DNA from 3 places in the Furfurilactobacillus sp. W61-4 genome. Region 3 is predicted to be linked to each of the others. Evidence: predicted binding sites of a transcription regulator. Region 3 holds the regulator's gene; each other region holds the start of a gene.
The links. Region 3 encodes Rex, which represses fermentation and respiration genes when NADH is low (regulators of the CRP and FNR family bind a similar motif). Its sites were predicted from a motif close to TTGTGAANTANTTCACAA; they were not measured.
Positions count from the first base shown of each region.

Region 1: a site for Rex is predicted at 2,638-2,655, ahead of AC27FN_RS04980 (class II fumarate hydratase). Genes of this name have one in related genera too.
Region 2: a site for Rex is predicted at 2,583-2,600, ahead of AC27FN_RS01905 (NAD(P) transhydrogenase subunit alpha). Genes of this name have one in related genera too.

Region 1 covers NZ_BAAJNZ010000003.1:146,094-152,179, forward strand. Annotated here, with positions in the region: gene AC27FN_RS04970 (anion permease) at 1-1,069, opposite strand, end outside; gene AC27FN_RS04975 (hypothetical protein) at 1,081-1,212, opposite strand; gene AC27FN_RS04980 (class II fumarate hydratase) at 1,236-2,618, opposite strand; gene AC27FN_RS04985 (L-lactate dehydrogenase) at 2,829-3,779, opposite strand; gene AC27FN_RS04990 (alpha/beta hydrolase) at 4,200-4,991, opposite strand; gene map (type I methionyl aminopeptidase) at 5,271-6,053, shown strand.
Region 2 covers NZ_BAAJNZ010000001.1:400,186-406,271, reverse strand. Annotated here, with positions in the region: gene AC27FN_RS01920 (amino acid permease) at 1-335, opposite strand, end outside; gene AC27FN_RS01915 (putative DNA-binding protein) at 495-836, shown strand; gene ffh (signal recognition particle protein) at 868-2,331, shown strand; gene AC27FN_RS01905 (NAD(P) transhydrogenase subunit alpha) at 2,618-3,820, shown strand; gene AC27FN_RS01900 (NAD(P) transhydrogenase subunit alpha part 2) at 3,817-4,131, shown strand; gene AC27FN_RS01895 (NAD(P)(+) transhydrogenase (Re/Si-specific) subunit beta) at 4,128-5,546, shown strand; gene AC27FN_RS01890 (YxeA family protein) at 5,706-6,074, opposite strand.
Region 3 covers NZ_BAAJNZ010000004.1:268,041-274,126, forward strand. Annotated here, with positions in the region: gene groL (chaperonin GroEL) at 322-1,953, opposite strand; gene groES (co-chaperone GroES) at 2,013-2,297, opposite strand; gene AC27FN_RS06990 (redox-sensing transcriptional repressor Rex) at 2,563-3,222, opposite strand; partial or broken gene AC27FN_RS06995 (ATP-binding cassette domain-containing protein) at 3,687-4,127, shown strand; gene AC27FN_RS07000 (ABC-F family ATP-binding cassette domain-containing protein) at 4,308-5,543, shown strand; gene tsaD (tRNA (adenosine(37)-N6)-threonylcarbamoyltransferase complex transferase subunit TsaD) at 5,684-6,086, opposite strand, start outside.

The DNA of each region.
Region 1 (6,086 bases), on a different contig from region 3:
GAAGGGCAACTCCGATTGACTTGGATAACCATGGAATCAATCCCATCGCTGTCAATTGGTTCGCCAAGAAAATCAGAATCGAGAACCACAGTACTGTATTCCAGGCGCCAGTTTCTTTTAAGACATCCTGCACGGATAGAACACCCGTGATTAGTAGGAGCGTCACGGCAATGAAGGCCACCAACGTCGCGTCCAAACCAATGAAGCTAGAAATAACCCAGAGGAATAATGCAAGCACGAAAACACCACACATGATCTTTTCAGCTACGCTCATCGGCCCCATTTCCGCCAGTTCTTTTTCCGCCCACTCCTTTGCATTTGGCGTTTCCTTGACTTCTGGTGGATACAATTTATAGATAATCCATGGCACTGCAATTAAACTGATGATTCCTGGCACCAAGGCGGCCAAGAACCAGCCGACCCAGGTAATGTTAACGTGCGCGGCCTTGGCCATTGCCACAGCAACTAAGTTTGGCGCCATCGCGGTCATAAACATCCCCGACGTGATAATGTCCCCTTGAAATTCTGAGAACATCAAGAAAGAACCAATTTTTCGTTCAGTCCCATCTTTAGGATTTGAGCCAAAAGTAGTCGCCAACGAATCAATGATCGGAAAGACGATTCCCCCGGCACGAGCCGTATTACTTGGGGTTGCCGGTGCAGTGACTAAATCCACACCAATCAGCGCATAAGCGAGTCCAAGTGTCCGTCGACCAAACAAGCGCACGAAATTTAACGCAACTCGCCGACCAAAGCCGGTCTTAATGAAGCCACGAGAAAGAAAGTACGCCATGGCGATTAACCAGACCACATTCGTACCAAAGGCCGTCACGGCTTTTTCCATCGGGACGAGTCCCAACAGAACAGTCAAAGTCATGCCCAGCAAAGCTACCCCAGCGATCGGCAGTGGCTGCGTGATACACCCAACAATTGTCGCGACAAAAATAGCTAATACATGCCAGGCAGCCAGTGAGATTCCCGCTGGACGAACGGGTGCAATGAACCAAATAACTAAGCCAATAATAATCGGCCAAAGAAATTTTTTATAATTTACCTTTTCTAAACCCATAATTATTCCCCTTATTTTTCATCCGTCGGCGCAGTGAACGCTGTCACATCACGATAGCGCACTGTTTCACTTGATAAGGTCGCTAACATCACCCCAACTAGCAAAGATGCCAGACCTAGACCACTTAAGAATAGAAATGCCATGCTCACGCCTCCGTTTGGACTGATTATCGATCGATGTTCGTCATCTTCAGTGGATCGACCCATTCATCAAATTGCGCCGCGGAAACTTTCCCGGACTTCAAGGCCGCCTCGCGCAAAGTGGTCCCAGCCTGATCAGCCTCTTGGGCGATTTTTGCGCTGTCATGATAGCCGATATGTGGCGATAAAGCTGTCACCGTCATCAGGGAATTGTCGACAAGTTCTTGCATTCGTGTTTCATTGACGGTCAATCCATGAATCATCTTGTCTGCAAAGCCAATCATCGTGCCCCGCAACAGTTCTGCCGATTCAAGAAAGGCGTCGATGAGCACCGGTTTGTAAACGTTCATTTCGAAGTTTCCTTGTGAGGAGGCCATCGTCACCACCACATCATTGCCCATCACCCGCACGGCCGCCATCGTAATCGCCTCGGCTTGCGTTGGGTTAACTTTACCTGGCATGATTGAAGAACCTGGTTCATTGGCCGGAATATTTAATTCTGCATAAGCCGCCCGCGGACCACTAGCCAAGAAGCGGACATCATTGGCAATCTTCATTAAATCGGCCGCTAGTGTCTTCATGGCACCATGAACCACATCCAAATTGGAGTGATGCGCCAAACCATAGAATTTATTAGTATCCGCCGTGAAGGATTGTCCGTAAACGTGCTTCATTCGATTAGCAATATCATCGGCAAACCCTGGCGCGGCGTTTAAGCCGGTACCGACAGCCGTTCCACCCATCGCCAGTTCCAATAACGTATGGTCCAAAGACTTCAAATAATCACGGTCATGTTCCAATGCACTGACCCAACCACTGATTTCTTGACCAAACGTCAAGGGTGTCGCGTCTTGCAAATGGGTGCGACCAATCTTAACTGTTCGCCAATACTGATCCTGTTTTACCTTGAGTTCATCGATCAGATGTTGGGCTGCTTCCTCTAAATTGGCAATCGCCACACTTGCCGTAATGTTCATCGCTGTGGGAAAAATATCATTGGAGCTTTGCCCCTTGTTGACATCATCATTAGGTAAAATTTCAATTGTGGGATCTAACTTTGCCGCTTGATGAGCGACGACTTCATTAGTGTTCATGTTCGTTTGCGTGCCAGAACCAGTCTGGTACACTCGCAATGGAAAGTCCTTCCGCAGTTCTTCGTCATCGAGCGCCAATAACGTATCAATCGCACGCACAATCAATTGACCCTTTGCGGCCTCAATTTGGTCCAGTTCTAAGTTCGCTTCCGCAGCGGCTTTTTTGATTTGCAGTAACGCACGAATAATGGCAATCGGCATAAACTGCCCGGTTGGAAAGTTATTCCGGCTTCGTTCTGTCTGTGGTCCCCACAGCGCATCACTAGGAATTTCAACTGGTCCAATCGTATCTTCTTCTACACGAACATCTGACATTAGTAGTACCTCCATTTTATTGTGTGTTTATTAACAATTGCATATAAAAAAACAGGTTTGATCGTTTCTTGATTGTTCAATAGATCACGATATTTTTGTTATGCTTAAGATAGCGCGCGTTTAATCCGATAGTCAAACACTGCAGGACTGATTAAAAACATTAATATCATCACTGTTCGAACCAGACTTATCTATCTGTCGCTAAGTTTTTTAGTCGGACAAGGCGTCAGCCGCAATGGCCTGTAACGACTTGGCTGATGCAACCATTTTGGCTTGCTCCTCCGCAGACAACGGGACTTCTAAGACTTGGGCGACCCCTTGCGCATTAATTACAGCTGGTGTGCCAATGTATAAGTCATGGAGGCCATATTGACCATCGACCGGCGCGCCAATCGGCAGGACGATGTTTTCGTTATGTAGCACCGCGCGACTCAACCGCATCAGACTTGTCGCCACACCATAAAAAGTGGCGCCTTTTAGACCAATGATTGATCCGCCTTTCTTGCGAGTGGCAGTCTCTAAATCCGACAATTGTGCTTGACTAACGCCCTGTTTAGCAGCCACTGTCAGTAAAGGTTGTCCAGCAATCGTCGCTGCTTGGTAGGCTGCAAATTGACCATCACCATGTTCACCTAAGATATAGGCATCCACCGTACGCAAATCGACAGATAAACGGTTCGCCAATGCCACTTGCCATCGACTAGAGTCTAATGAAGTTCCTGAACCAATCACCCGTTCTCGTGGAAAACCTGATAATTTCTGGGTCGCCATCGTTAAAATATCGACTGGATTAGCAGCGACGATGAAAATACCAGCAAACCCACTCTCGACGACCGGGCCGACAATCGTTTTCAAAATACTTAGATTCTTATTAACCAAATCCAAGCGCGTTTCGCCCGGCTTACGCGGTACGCCGGCTGTAATAACCACTAAATCAGCATCAGCCGCATCTTGATAGGAACCCGGATGCACATTCAGTGGCCCAGTTAGCGGTTGAACATCCTCTAAATCTAAGGCATCCCCATTAACATGATCAGTTTGAATATCAACAATGACCAGCTCGTCAGCAATCTGCTGTTGCAACATTGCAAAGGCATATGAGGACCCAACCGCCCCATCGCCGATCAAAACAACTTTTTGATGTTTGGTTTGATTTGCCAAAGTAAACTTCCTTTCCATTCCATAGCTGTGGTTAAATGAATTTATGCACAAAGATAAATCGTAGAATTCACGGATGCGCAATGAACCTCAGTGGAAATGTTGGCAGCGCTAACATTACAACTCTGATGGTATAACCGTAACCGTTACATCAGATTATAGTCAAACAACGCAGTTCCCATTAAAATAATCTATGTGAATATTTTTTCAAACGGTCAAGGCCACCAAAGGGAGTTCGTGACAAAACTAGCATCTAAATTTTGTTTCCAGATAGTTAACATCCGGAACATAAGTCAAGTGACGCCACCAAAAACGACCTGCCAACGATGAATAATCCATCATCATTCGCAGGTCGTCGTTATCTCGGCACTTACTGACTTATGTCTCGCTCTCTTGGATGTTAAGTAATACACAGCCCAATACTTAGGCTAAGTTCCGCTTTAAAAAGGCCACTGTTTCATCGTACACGTCATCTAAATAACCTTTGGCGTGCCGTGAGCCAGTCAAGAACCGACTTGTAGAGGGAATTTGATGCGCGTTCAACGTTTCTGCCAAACTAATTACACCGGAAGTTGGCACAAATTCATTGAGTGAGTTAGCTAAATACATTGGCCCAGTTTGATCCGTCACATGTAAATATGGCGTCGCATCCTTAAATTGATCCGTTCGCCCGTTGAAGTAATTTGTTACGAACCATTTATAGAAGGAGTCATTCGCACCAGTTTGATCAATTTGAGCACTCGCCGCATTAAAATCTTGCGACGTATCCGGTTTAGCAACGACGGCTTCATGATGTTGTAACCAATCCTCAATGTCGATAATTCCAGAAAGTGAGACGATCGGAATCCCAAATTTAATGCCCATCTCAACCGTCATATTGCCACCAGCTGAAGAACCAACCGCAGCAATTTTACTTTTATCGAAGTCATAGTCACTGTGTTGCAGCCAATCGTAAACGTGGTCCATATCTGTCAAAGGATCTGGGTAATAGCCAGCTGGCGTGATTCGATAGTTGGGCACAACCACCAGGAAGCCCTCATTCGCTAATCGTGTCGCCCAATCGGCATCTTTTGCCTTGTCACCGCGGAACCAGCCACCACCGTGAATATCAATAATGCCACCAAGCAACGACTGATCTTCTGGATAATAAACATCTAATTTCAAATCTAAAGCCGTATCATAGACAACATCTGTTGTTTGAGAAATTTTTGCCATTTATCTCACCCATGCTTTCTGATCATTTCATCATCGTGATCCTAATCTAGGCTTAGCCTACCACCAGATGAGCCACGAAGGGTAACAACTTTACTCAAGGAAGTATCGGGTTATCTTTGCGCGAAGCACTTTTTTTCATCACACTAATACCCTTAGGCAGAAAATGCGATTACGACCTGAGTCAGGCACAAGCTTCCTCTCCCCTGCATTTTTTAGCGTAAATGGGTATACTAGACGAGTGAGTAACTAAGTCTTGTAGAAAAGAGAAGAAAATTAGTCATGATTACTTTAAAATCACCCCGTGAAATTGAAGGGATGCGCAAAGCTGGCGCCATTTTAGCCGGCATGCATATTGGTTTACGCGATATCATCAAACCAGGCATTTCTAGTTGGGAAATTGAACGCTATGCGCTCCGTTATTTAGACGACCATCACGCAAAACCAGAGGAAAAGGGCTTCGAGGGCTACGACTACGCAACCTGTGTCAGTGTGAACGAAGAAGTTTGTCACGCGTTCCCAAGAAAAGCGTTACTCCTAAAAAATGGCGATTTAGTTAAAGTCGATACGGTTATTAGCGTCGACGGCTACATGTCTGATTCTTGCTGGGCATTTGCCGTTGGTGACGTCAGTGATGAAGTCAAAAAACTGATGGATGTTACTAAGAAGGGACTCTATCTCGGCATTGATCAAGCTGTGGTTGGCAACCGAATCGGTGATATTGGTTGGGCAATTCAGCATTATGTCGAAGATGAAATGGGCTACGGAGATGTCCGCGAGTACGTCGGCCATGGAATTCAACCCACGATGCATGAAGACCCAATGGTGCCTGCTTATGGTGAACCGGGTAAGGGCCTCCGGTTACGTGAAGGTATGACGATTACCATTGAACCAATGGTCAACATTGGAGATTGGCGATGTGCACCAGTTGCCGATGATGGTTGGACCGTTCGCACGTTGGATGGCAGTTTGAGTTGTCAATATGAACACACGCTCGTTGTCACTAAAGATGGTCCCAAGATTTTAACCAGTCAAGATCCTGAATTTGACGCTAAATACTTATAAAATTTGTCATTTTACGCAATGCACACAAACGCC
Region 2 (6,086 bases), on a different contig from region 3:
GTTGAATAGGCAATTACACCGATAATGAAATAAATCATCGTGATAAAGTTAACCGTGATTTGTAACCATTGGAAAAAGACGGCAATAAAACCGGCGCGCTGACCAAGACCGCCCTTAACCCAGGTGTAGACGCCGCCATCGCCCCAGCCTGGCATGGTGGCCAATTGCGCGGAAACCAAGGCAACCGGCAAGAACCACAGTAAACCAGCAACACCCAAGAACAAGGTGGCCTTTAAGCCAGACTGGGCAAAGGCGGGGTACTCATCGGCAGACATCAGCATCGCAGCCGTTAAGGTAAAAAAGCCAAATCCAGTTAATGATCGGTTTTGTTTCATCAAAAGAGCCTCCGGTGAGCTTTAATAAGTTAAGATTAGCATGAAATTCTTCTTAACGATAATTACCAGCATAAAATCAGCTGGCAAGTGGGGATATTCATGTTCAAGAACCGGTCGAAATGTTAAACTAGTTTGGTATCGCGAGGTGAAGACGGATACATGGAAATCGAAAAAAATGACCGAATTAACTCACTGTTTGGTTTTTATGAATCACTGTTAACGGCAAAGCAAAAAGCGTATGTCGAACAGTATTATGGTGAAGATTACTCATTAGGCGAAATTGCGGAAAACTTTGCCGTTAGTCGCCAGGCCGTTTATGACAATATTAAACGCACCGAGGTTATCTTAGAAAAGTATGAACGCAAACTGCAGCTCTACGCCGACTTCTTGCGGCGCAATCAAGCTGCGGACGCGGTGGCAAATTATGTGGCGGAACAATACCCAGATGATCGTCAATTGCACCGGTTAATTGCGCAGTTAGAAACAAGTGAAAGTATTTAAACAATTCGGATCATGAACTGGAGGAATGATTATGGCCTTTGAAGGGCTGACAGAACGGTTACAAAATGCAATGAAACACTTGCGGGGCAAGGGAAAAGTCTCCGAGAGTGATTTGCGCGAAACGATGCGAGAAATTCGCCTGGCTTTGCTCGAAGCTGACGTTAACTTTGATGTGGTCAAAACGTTTGTTAAAACGGTGCGTGACCGTGCAATGGGCAGCGATGTGTTAGATGGGCTGAATCCTGCGCAACAAATCGTTAAAATCGTTGACGAAGAATTAACGAAAACGATGGGATCAGATGCCAGCGAACTGAATAAGGCACCAAAGATTCCAACTATTATCATGATGGTTGGTTTACAAGGGGCTGGTAAGACCACCACTGCCGGCAAATTAGCTTATAAATTAAAGAATGAACAACAAGCTCGGCCCCTATTCATTGCCGCTGACGTCTATCGGCCAGCTGCGATCGATCAGTTACAACAGGTGGCTGACCAAATTGATGTGCCTGTTTTTGAATTAGGGACAGATGTCGATCCGGTCGAGATCGTGCGCCAAGGGCTTGACCAAGCGGTCGCAAATAAGAACGATTACGTCATCATTGATACCGCTGGTCGGCTCCAAATTGATGAACAGTTGATGGATGAGTTAGCTAATATCAAAGCGTTAGCACATCCCAATGAAATCTTGTTAGTTGTTGATGCCATGACCGGGCAGAATGCAGTTAATACGGCAACTGGTTTTAATGATAAATTAGATATCACCGGCGTTGTCTTGACTAAGTTAGATGGGGATACTCGTGGTGGGGCTGCCTTGTCCATCCGCGCGGTCACTGGTAAGCCAATTAAATTTGTCGGTGAAGGAGAGAAGATGTCTGCTTTAGACACCTTCCATCCCGACCGAATGGCGTCGCGAATTTTAGGAATGGGCGACATGTTAACGCTGATCGAAAAGGCGCAACAGGTTTCCGATGAGAAGCAGGCAGCTGATCTTGAACAAAAGATGCGAGAAAATTCCTTTGATTTCAATGATTTTCTTGATCAGATGGATCAGATGAATAAAATGGGCGGTATGGAGAGCATCATGAAGATGATTCCCGGCTTAGCGAATAACCCAGCACTCGCCAACGCACAGATTGATCCAAAAGATTTAGCCCATATGCGCGCAACTGTTTATTCAATGACGCCACAAGAACGAGAGAACCCCGATGTGTTGAATCCTAGTCGGCGTCGGCGAATTGCAGCCGGTTCCGGACGGCCAATTCAAGAAGTCAATCGACTCATTAAACAGTTTGATCAGATGAAAAAGATGATGAAGCAAATGTCCAATGGTAACATGGGCGCTTTAGATCAACTGGTACCTGGTGGTTTAGGCGGTATGATGGGCAGTGGCTCCGGAATCTCTGGTCGCTTAGGTAAGATGGCAGTTAGTCGAATGGTTCGTCAGACGCGTAAGAATAAGAAAAAACGAATTAAAAAAAATAAACGTAGTCGCTAATGCCGCGTTCATTCATAAAGCTGATCATGACTTGGTATCTACCAAATGATGGTCAGTTTTTTTGGTTTCCGTGTTGCGAGATCGTGGTGGGGCTGCAGCCCATGGCGCAGCCTGGTGGACATTTTATTGGCAATCGTCATACAATTTTGCTTTTTGTGTAACAGAACCGAAGAGTCGTTTAAAAAGCAAGAACTTATGAACAGATTACGGCCAAACAATTGTGATTCATTAATGTAAGCGCTATGCTAGTATTGTGAAATATTTCCAAAAGATGGAGGGATGTTACATGGCGATCGTAGTTTCTGCACTTAAAGAAGCCGCTGGCGAAAATCGGGTTGCGCTAACCCCAGATGTAGTTAGTCGCTTGGTTAAGGGCAACTATGAAGTGTTAATTGAACAAGGTGCTGGTATTAATGCATTTTATCCTGATCAGGCGTATCAAGATGCCGGTGCAACACTGGTTAGTCGCGATGATGCGATTAAACGAGCAAATTTAATCGCGGTTATTAACCAACCAGATGCGACGACCAGCGGGCAGTTGACTGCTGGACAAACGTTGATTGGGTTACTAGCACCATTAACTGATCCGGATGGTATTGCGGCCTTAGCAAAGCAAAAGGTGACCGCATTAGCTTTTGAATTGTTACCACGAACGGTTTCACGGGCCCAAACCATGGACGTTTTGAGTTCTCAGTCCAGTGTGGCAGGCTACAAAGCCGCTTTATTGGCAGCAGATAAATTCTCCCGCTACTTCCCGATGATGATTACGGCGGCCGGAACAGCTAAACCGGCTAAAGTGCTCGTTTTGGGTACCGGTGTGGCTGGGTTGCAAGCTATTGGGACTGCTAAACGATTAGGTGCCGTCGTTTCCGGATATGATGTGCGTCCTGCCTCACGTGGTGAAGTTGAATCATTGGGGGCCACCTTCCTGACGACTTCAGTTTCTGGTGCCGGCGAAGGTGGTTATGCGCGTCAATTAACACCGGAAGAGACGCAACAGCAACAGGATGAATTGGCCGGATTCATTGCGGAAAACAATGTCATTATTACGACGGCGCAGGTTCCGGGACGAAAGCCACCATTGTTGGTGACGCAAAAATCTGTTGATGAAGCTAAACCAGGCACCATTTTCATTGACTTAGCAGCCAGTGATTTGGGTGGTAATGTGGCTAGTTCTAAGCCGGATGAGACAGTGACGACACCAGCTGGTGCACAAATTATTGGTGCCGGTGACATGGCCAGTCAATTGCCAGCCGCGGCGTCAGATATGTTTTCAAAAAATGTTCAAGCCGTAATTAACTATGTGACGAAAGACGATGCCTTAAGCTTTGACGTTGATGACGATGTTTTAGGTGAATTATTGGCAACCTACAATGGCGATATTATTAGTAACCGTCTAAGAGGAGTCATGAATTTACCTGAACGGTCGTCAAGTCAGCCAGAGCAAACAGCAGCAGAAACAGAGACGAAAGGAGCCGAACAGTCATGAGCCAAGAGTTATACGCGAATTTAGCCATTTTTGTGTTGAGTTTACTAGTTGGATTTGAAGTCATGAGTAAAATTCCATCCACGTTACAAACCCCGATGATGTCTGGTGCGAACGCGATTCATGGTGTCGTTGTCGTCGGTGCCTTTGTCATTGCGGCCGAAGCAAATAATTGGCTATTTTATTGTTTGGCCTTTTTTGGCGCCTTCTTTGCGGCCGTCAATGTGGCCGGTGGGTATACCGTTACCGATCGGATGTTAGGAATGTTTAATCGTCCTAAAAATTCACAACCAAAGGAGGATGATCACAAATGAACGCATTAGTGACAACGTCTTCACTGGTTTACTTAGTTTCAGCTGTTTGTTACGTCATCGGGGTTCACCTGATGCGATCGCCAAAGACCGCCCGTCGAGGGAATGGGCTGTCTGCGATTGGGATGTTTTTAGCCGTAATTATGATTATTATCACGATTATTGCTGAAGGCAAGATTACAGGGACTGGTTGGGTCGTGCTGATTGCTGGACTAGCCCTTGGAATTTGGTACGGTGTGGCGCGAGCTCGCAAAGTCCCAATGACCGATGTGCCTCAACTAGTTAGTCTATTTAATGCTGTTGGTGGGGGTGCCGCTGCCGTCATTGGGATCTTTGACTACATTGTGAAAGATGCCGGTTCCAGCCTCAATTTAGCCTTTTCCTTGCCCGTCTTTTTGGATGTGGTGATTGGGGGAATTACCTTCTCTGGTTCGTTAATTGCCACTGGCAAACTATCAGGTCACGTTTCTGGTAAGCCAATTACCTTTCCTGGGGCGCGGTTGGTCAACGCCTTAATTGTGATTGCGATTTTAATTGCGGCCTGGTTAATGATGGGCGAACCGACCAATGTTTGGTTCGTTGTCCTTGGTTTAGTGGCCAGCTTGATTTTTGGGCTGCTCATGACCATGCCAATCGGTGGGGCGGATATGCCAGTGGTTGTTTCGCTGTTAAACGCGTTTACTGGTTTGGCCGTTGCCTTTGCCGGGTTTGTTATTGACAATCAAGTGCTCATTATTGCTGGGGCATTAGTGGGTGCGGCCGGCACAATTTTAACGTTACAAATGGCTGATGCGATGAATCGTTCAGTTGCCAATATCTTGGCCGGTGGTTTCGGTACCGGTGACAGCGGTAGTAACAGCGCGGCTGCGGATGTACCGGTAAATGTTAAAGAAACCAGTGCCGATGATATTGGTTTACAATTGGCTTATGCTCAAAATGTCATGATCGTACCGGGTTATGGCTTAGCTGCCGCACAGGCTCAACATGAAGTTGCTGAACTAGCCAAGCTATTGACAGATAACGGGATTAACGTGAACTATGCGATTCACCCAGTGGCTGGGCGGATGCCAGGTCACATGAACGTGTTATTAGCTGATGTCAACGTGCCCTATGACCAGATGAAGCAGATGGAAGAAGCAAATTCGATGTTTGAAAATACGGATGTTTCTTTAGTCATTGGTGCTAATGATGTCACCAATCCATTGGCTAGAGAGTCAGGCAATGCCATTTCTGGGATGCCAATTTTAGATGTTGATAAATCGAAGTCTGTGGTCGTGATTAAACGGTCCATGAGTACCGGCTATGCTGGTGTGCAAAATCCATTGTTCTCATTAGACAACACGCAAATGTTCTTCTCAGATGCGAAGAAAGGGTTGCAAGACATTATTGCCTCAACCAAGGAGTACATTAACCAGTGATGAAAAAGGTTTGTGTGCCACGCAGATTTTAACAAGTATTTGATTTTTTGCTTGATCACCGGGTTAATCATCATTTCAATGCGGCACGAAAAAAGTCATCCAAATTGGATGGCTTTTTTTAAATCTCAAAATTGACAAGGTGGCTAAAGTTAACTAGAACTATTGATACTGATCGATTTTGGTTAGTGCTTTGTTAGGGATTTGCGAGCGTTTAACAACATTATAAGATTTAACGCCCTTTTTCTTTGAGTAAATGACCTTCAGGTAAGCCCCTTTCTTTAAGGGCGTGTTGTCTGACTTGACACTATGAAATTGAAGGCGTTGAGACGCACCCTGATTGTCGAAACCGGTTTGGTCATATTTATAAAACACGGATTGTGCGCCCTGACTAGCCGAGCCAGATTGACTGATGGGGGCGTTAACTTTGATATAATACGCGTGACCACCATAAGTGATCTGATTGTCAATCCCAACGCCAACAGCGACTAAGACGACTAATGTGATGAGGATCCATTTGAATCGTTTCATGTGCAGCCTTCC
Region 3 (6,086 bases):
CACGAATTTCTCGTCCACAAACGTCAAAAAAGCCAGCAATATTCTGCGGCTTTCAGCTAACTTATCTTACACTAGATTTTGAATAAAGGCCATGTGAAAAAATAGTCTCAAACAAGTCATTGTTGTCGAACACCAATTGACAACAAAAATAAGCAGTATCACATCCGTTATTTTGACCAACCTAAGCGGTGTTAGATAAAACCAAGATCGCATTAAATCGATGAAATAATTATATACAAACAAGGTGCTCAACCAACTAAGATTGGTGAGCACCTTGTCCATTTAACTCATTTGAATCGACCATGCTGGTTGATGTGTTGTCTACATCATGCCGCCCATTTGAGCAGCTTGAGCAGCAGCGGCTGCGTCAGCACCATTATCCTGCTTTGGTTCTTCAGCCACAACAGCTTCAGTTGTTAACAGCAAGGAGGAAACAGAAGCAGCGTTTTGTAAAGCTGAACGGGTTACTTTGGTTGGGTCAACAATCCCGGCGTCAACCATGTCCACCCAGTCATCAGTTGCAGCATTGTAACCAATCCCTGGTTTCTGTGACTTCAGCTTTTCAACGATCACTGAGCCTTCTTTACCGGCATTTTCAGCAATCTGACGAACTGGTTCTTCAAGTGCACGTAGCACAATGTTGATCCCAGTTTGTACGTCGCCTTCTTCGTTCAGGGCAGCAACTGCTTCGATAACGTTAACCAATGCAGTACCACCGCCTGAAACGAAACCTTCTTCAACTGCGGCACGAGTAGCATTCAGCGCATCTTCAATCCGGTAACGACGTTCTTTCAACTCCGTTTCAGTTGCAGCACCGACATTAATCCGTGCGACCCCACCAGATAATTTAGCCAAACGTTCTTGTAGCTTTTCTTTGTCAAAGTCAGAAGTCGTTGCTTCTAACTCCGTGCGAATGTTGGCAACTCGTTCGTCAACGTCGGCTTTGTTACCAGCGCCTTCAACGATCGTCGTGTTATCTTTAGTAACGGTGACTTTGCCAGCCTGGCCCAACTGCTCGACCGTGGTGTCTTTCAAATTCAAACCGAGGTCATCAGTAATCACGGTACCCCCAGTCAAAGCGGCAATATCTTCCAATTGTGCTTTGCGCCGGTCGCCAAAGCCTGGCGCCTTAACAGCAACGACGTTAAACGTCCCACGCATTTTGTTCAAGACTAACGTTGGTAAGGCTTCGCCAGTAATATCATCGGCGATAATCAGTAAGGCACGGCCTTGTTCAACAACTGATTGCAGTAGTGGCAAAATGTCTTGGATGTTAGCAATCTTCTTATCCGTAATCAAGATGTATGGGTTGTCCAAGTCAGCTTCCATCTTGTCGTTATCAGTAACCATGTATTGACTCATGTAGCCACGGTCAAACTGCATCCCTTCAACGACATCAGAAGTGGTTTCAATCCCCTTAGACTCTTCAATGGTGATAACACCATCATTGCCAACCTTTTCCATTGCGTCAGCAATTAATTCACCAACTTCTGGATCCGCAGCGGAAATCGAAGCAATCTGAGCAATATCTGACTTAGTCTTAACGTCGTGGCTCATCTTGTGTAAAGCATCAACGGCTGCATTGGTTGCTTTTTCAATCCCAGTCCGAATACCAACAGGGTTGGCGCCGGCGGTCACATTCTTCATACCCTCGTTAACAATGGATTGTGTGAGCACCGTCGCGGTGGTCGTCCCATCACCGGCGATGTCATTGGTCTTAGAAGCAACTTCAGCAACCAATTTCGCACCCATGTTTTCAAAATGGTCAGCCAATTCAACCGCTTTCGCAATTGTTACACCATCATTGGTGATGGTTGGTGAACCATAACTTTGTTCAAGCACCACGTTACGACCCTTTGGCCCAAGTGTGGTCTTAACCGTGTTCGCTAATTTATCAACCCCTGCAAGCATTGAACTGCGGGCATCTTCAGAAAACTTTAGATCTTTAGCCATGTGAATTTCCACCTCAACTATTTTTTATTTCGTCTTTACTTACGCAATTTAGGTCGAAATTATTCAACGATTGCGACAATATCTTTTTCATGGAGAACTAGGTAGTCTGCACCGTCATAAGTCACTTGAGTGCCGGCATACTTGTCAAACATCACTGTGTCGCCTTCCTTAACGGATGGTGCAACTGTGTCACCGCTGTCCAACACTCGGCCAGCACCGACAGAGATAACTTTTCCAGTCGTTGGTTTTTCTTGCGCATTACTTGCTAAGACAATACCGCCAACGGTTTGTTCTTCTTCTTCAGAAGCTTGTAAAATAACGCGATCTCCTAATGGTTTTAACACGTTAATCCCTCCAATAATTTTCGTTGAAATAAACGCTTTTAGCACTCTTGATGTCTAAGTGCTAACAACAAGGTCTATAATAACCATCCCTGATTCTGAATGCAAGACTTTTGGTCAAAGTTAGTCAAAAAAATTAGCAGCTCATCGTCCACACTGCTAATTGATGATTGATCGCTACTGGTAAACCCAATAATTAAGTCGAAAAAAACGTCTGTCGCTCTGCACACAGCGAGCAACCGACGTTCATCATTTTATATTTAACTAACTATTCTGGTTCACTTTCAGTTGGCACAATCTCTGCATAATGATCAATGAAATAGATGAGTGTCTGTAATTCATTAGTCAAATCAACGTTTTGAACCCGGACCGAATCAGGTACCGACAAGCGACGTGGTGTAAAGTTCAAAATTCCTTTGATACCGGCTTTTACCAATTGTTCGGTCACATCCTGCGCAGTACGTTCTGGAACCGTTACAATCGCAATCGAGATTTGTTGATCCTGCAATTGACGACCCATTTCTGATAATGGATAAATTGGCACACCACTTTGAACTGTGTTCACGATATTGTCATTAACATCAAAAGCTGCACTGATACGAACATTGCTATTTTGATGGAAATTAAAATTCAATAACGCATGGCCCAAGTTCCCCACCCCAACTAACGCAACATTGGTTAATTGGTCTTGATTCAGGATTTTTTTAAAGAACTCGATGAGCTTGGCAACATCATAACCGTAGCCTCTTTTACCGAGGGCACCAAAGTATGAAAAGTCGCGACGAATAGTAGCTGAGTCGACTTTAACAGCTTCCGATAACTGAGTTGAAGAAACGCGGGTCTTATCCGCGTCCAATAAAATGTTTAAATAGCGGTAATAGATCGGCAGCCGTTTTGCTGTCGCACGTGGGATTCGTTGTTCGGCCACGGCGGTTCACTCCTTTTTGTTCAATTAGTATCGTTTGTGAAACTAATGTGTAGACCAATTATAGCATAGGGCCACTTATTGTGAAGTAGAATTCATTCTTTTATCCGTTTTTTTCACAAAGTTTCTTATCAAATGCCCTGAGGAAACCCTAGTATACCCTGAGGCAACAGCATTAAAATTGATTATCCTTTTTCTAAAACTTTATGTCGCTGATATTAATTAAAATCACGAACTTTGATCACCATCGTTATTAATTTTTTACCAGCCCTTTGTTTCACAAGCTAAATCAGTGCACCCCTTGGTAATCCATGCCGCTTCCTTGCTCAACATGCTAGAATGGTAGTTATGAAATCGTTTGATAAATAAAGGAGTTTTCGACCATGTATGTTCTCCAGGTACAAGCAGTCGCGCGTCGTTTCGGCGCCGAGACCTTATTTGAAAATGTCTCCATGACGGTTGAAGATCACGCACGCGTTGGCTTAGTTGGTCGCAATGGTGCTGGCAAATCAACCTTGTTAAAAATGATTGCGGGCTTAAATGAACCGGACGCCGGCACCATCGCCACTGGTAAAGCAGTTACCATCGGATACCTGCCCCAAGACGCCGGGTTAACTTCAAATAATACGGTCTGGAACGAGATGCTCACTGTCTTTAATTTGCAACGACAACAAGAGCAGCGATTGCGCGAATTAGAGACACTAATTGCGGACCCCTCAGCAGACCATCAAAGTCCAGCTTATCAGCGCTTTTTAAACGAATACGATCAACTACAGCAAGATTTCAGCGACCACAATGGCTATGGCTATCAAGCGCTGATCCGTGGTGTTCTACATGCCTTTCACTTTGATGAAGACACGTATGATCGCAACGTCATGCAATTTTCTGGTGGTCAAAAAACCCAGCTAGCCTTAGCAAAGTACTTATTGCAGCAACCAGACTTGCTGATTCTAGATGAACCAACTAACCATTTAGACATTCAAACGCTGTCTTGGCTGGAAGATTATCTTAAGAGTTACCCTGGAGCTGTCCTTGTTGTCTCTCATGATCGGTACTTTTTGGATCATGTGGTGACAAATATTTATGACATGAACCAAGGTACGCTCACTCATTATAAAGGAAATTACTCCGCTTATTTACAACAAAAGGCAGCGCGCATCAAAACACAGCAACGGGCATTTGACAAACAGCAAGCCCAAATTAGTGCGTTGGAAGACTTCGTCAATAAAAACATCGTGCGCGCTTCCACAACAAAACGAGCGCAGGCCCGTCGCAAACAATTAGCCAAAATGGATCGTTTAGAAGCGCCCAAAGATGATGATCGTTCGATTCGCATTCGATTCCAGCCTGAGCATGACAGTGGCAAAGAAGTCTTGAAAGTTGCTGACTTGCAAATTGGCTATGCTCCGGGGGCACCTTTAGCAAGCCATATTGATCTTAATGTTATTAAACAGCACGCGGTCGGTATTGTCGGCCCAAACGGGGTCGGCAAATCGACGCTTTTAAAAACCATTTTATCGCAACGCCCAGCTTTAGCGGGCACGGTTAAAATTGGGGCCAATGTCACTGTTGGCTATTATGATCAGGAACAAGCGGTTCTCCACGATGAAAAGACCGTTTTAAATGAAATTTGGGATGAACATCCCACCATGGCAGAGCGCGAAATTCGGACGCTGCTAGGCAGTTTTCTGTTCACTGGTGATGACGTCGCTAAACCCGTTAGCGCATTGAGTGGCGGCGAACGCGCTCGTTTATCCTTAACCAAGCTGTCGCTTGACCACGACAATTTCCTAATTTTAGATGAGCCGACCAATCACTTAGATATTGATTCACGAGAAGTACTTGAAGAAGCGCTTAACGATTTTATGGGGACTGTCTTGTTCGTCTCGCATGATCGTTACTTTATTAATCAAGTCGCAACTGAAGTCGTTGAACTATCTGCTAATGGTACCCGCTGGTTTGAGGGCGATTATGATGACTATCAAACTGCCTTGAGTCAGCAAACGCCCAGTGAGCCTAATCAACAGGCCACGACTAACGCCGCTAGCACAGCCTACCAAGCTAGCAAGGCCGACCTACGTGATCAGCGCAAGCATCAGCGCTTAGTCGACGCATTGGAAGAGCAGATTGACCAGCTAGATGTCAAAATCCATCAAGTCACGACCACCATGCAAGCGCCTGAAAACGCTGCTGATATCGGCAAATTGACCGATTTACAGCATGAACTAGATACTCTTAATAAAGAAAATGACACAATCGAACAACAGTGGACAGCGGCCAGTGAGGCGTTGGAGCAATTCAACCAGAGCCATCATTTAGATTAAAAGTCCGGTCACTAGTGAGCTGGTGATTCGCCAACTTTACTAGCTGCACAGTTTTTAAACTCAAATAATCTGATCAAAAAAGGGATGAAATCTCGGAACGAGTCCGCGATTTCATCCTTTTTTGCCGAGAGCGGCGACGATTATGCTTCCACACCAGCCGCCCAAGTGAATTCTAGACTTGGATCGGCGTTCAAGGTCATGTCTGCGCGAACGCCTTGTGTCAACGCCACATGCGCCGCAGCGCCAATCATAGCAGCGTTATCGCCACACAGAGCCAATGGAGCTGCCACTAATCGGGTGTCGGGCACCACTTTAGGCAATTGCTCACTCAACGCTTCGCGAAGGCCGTGATTAGCAGCCACCCCGCCGGCTAAAACTAATTGGCGCACAGGATAACGTTGTACAGCCGCAAGCACCTTGCCTACCAACACATCCACCACGCTGGCCTGAAAACTTGCCGCTAAGTCTTCTCGATTGAGCGTTTCGCCGCGTTGATCTGCATTGTGAACTGTGTTAATAAACGCACTTTTAAGACCGCTAAAG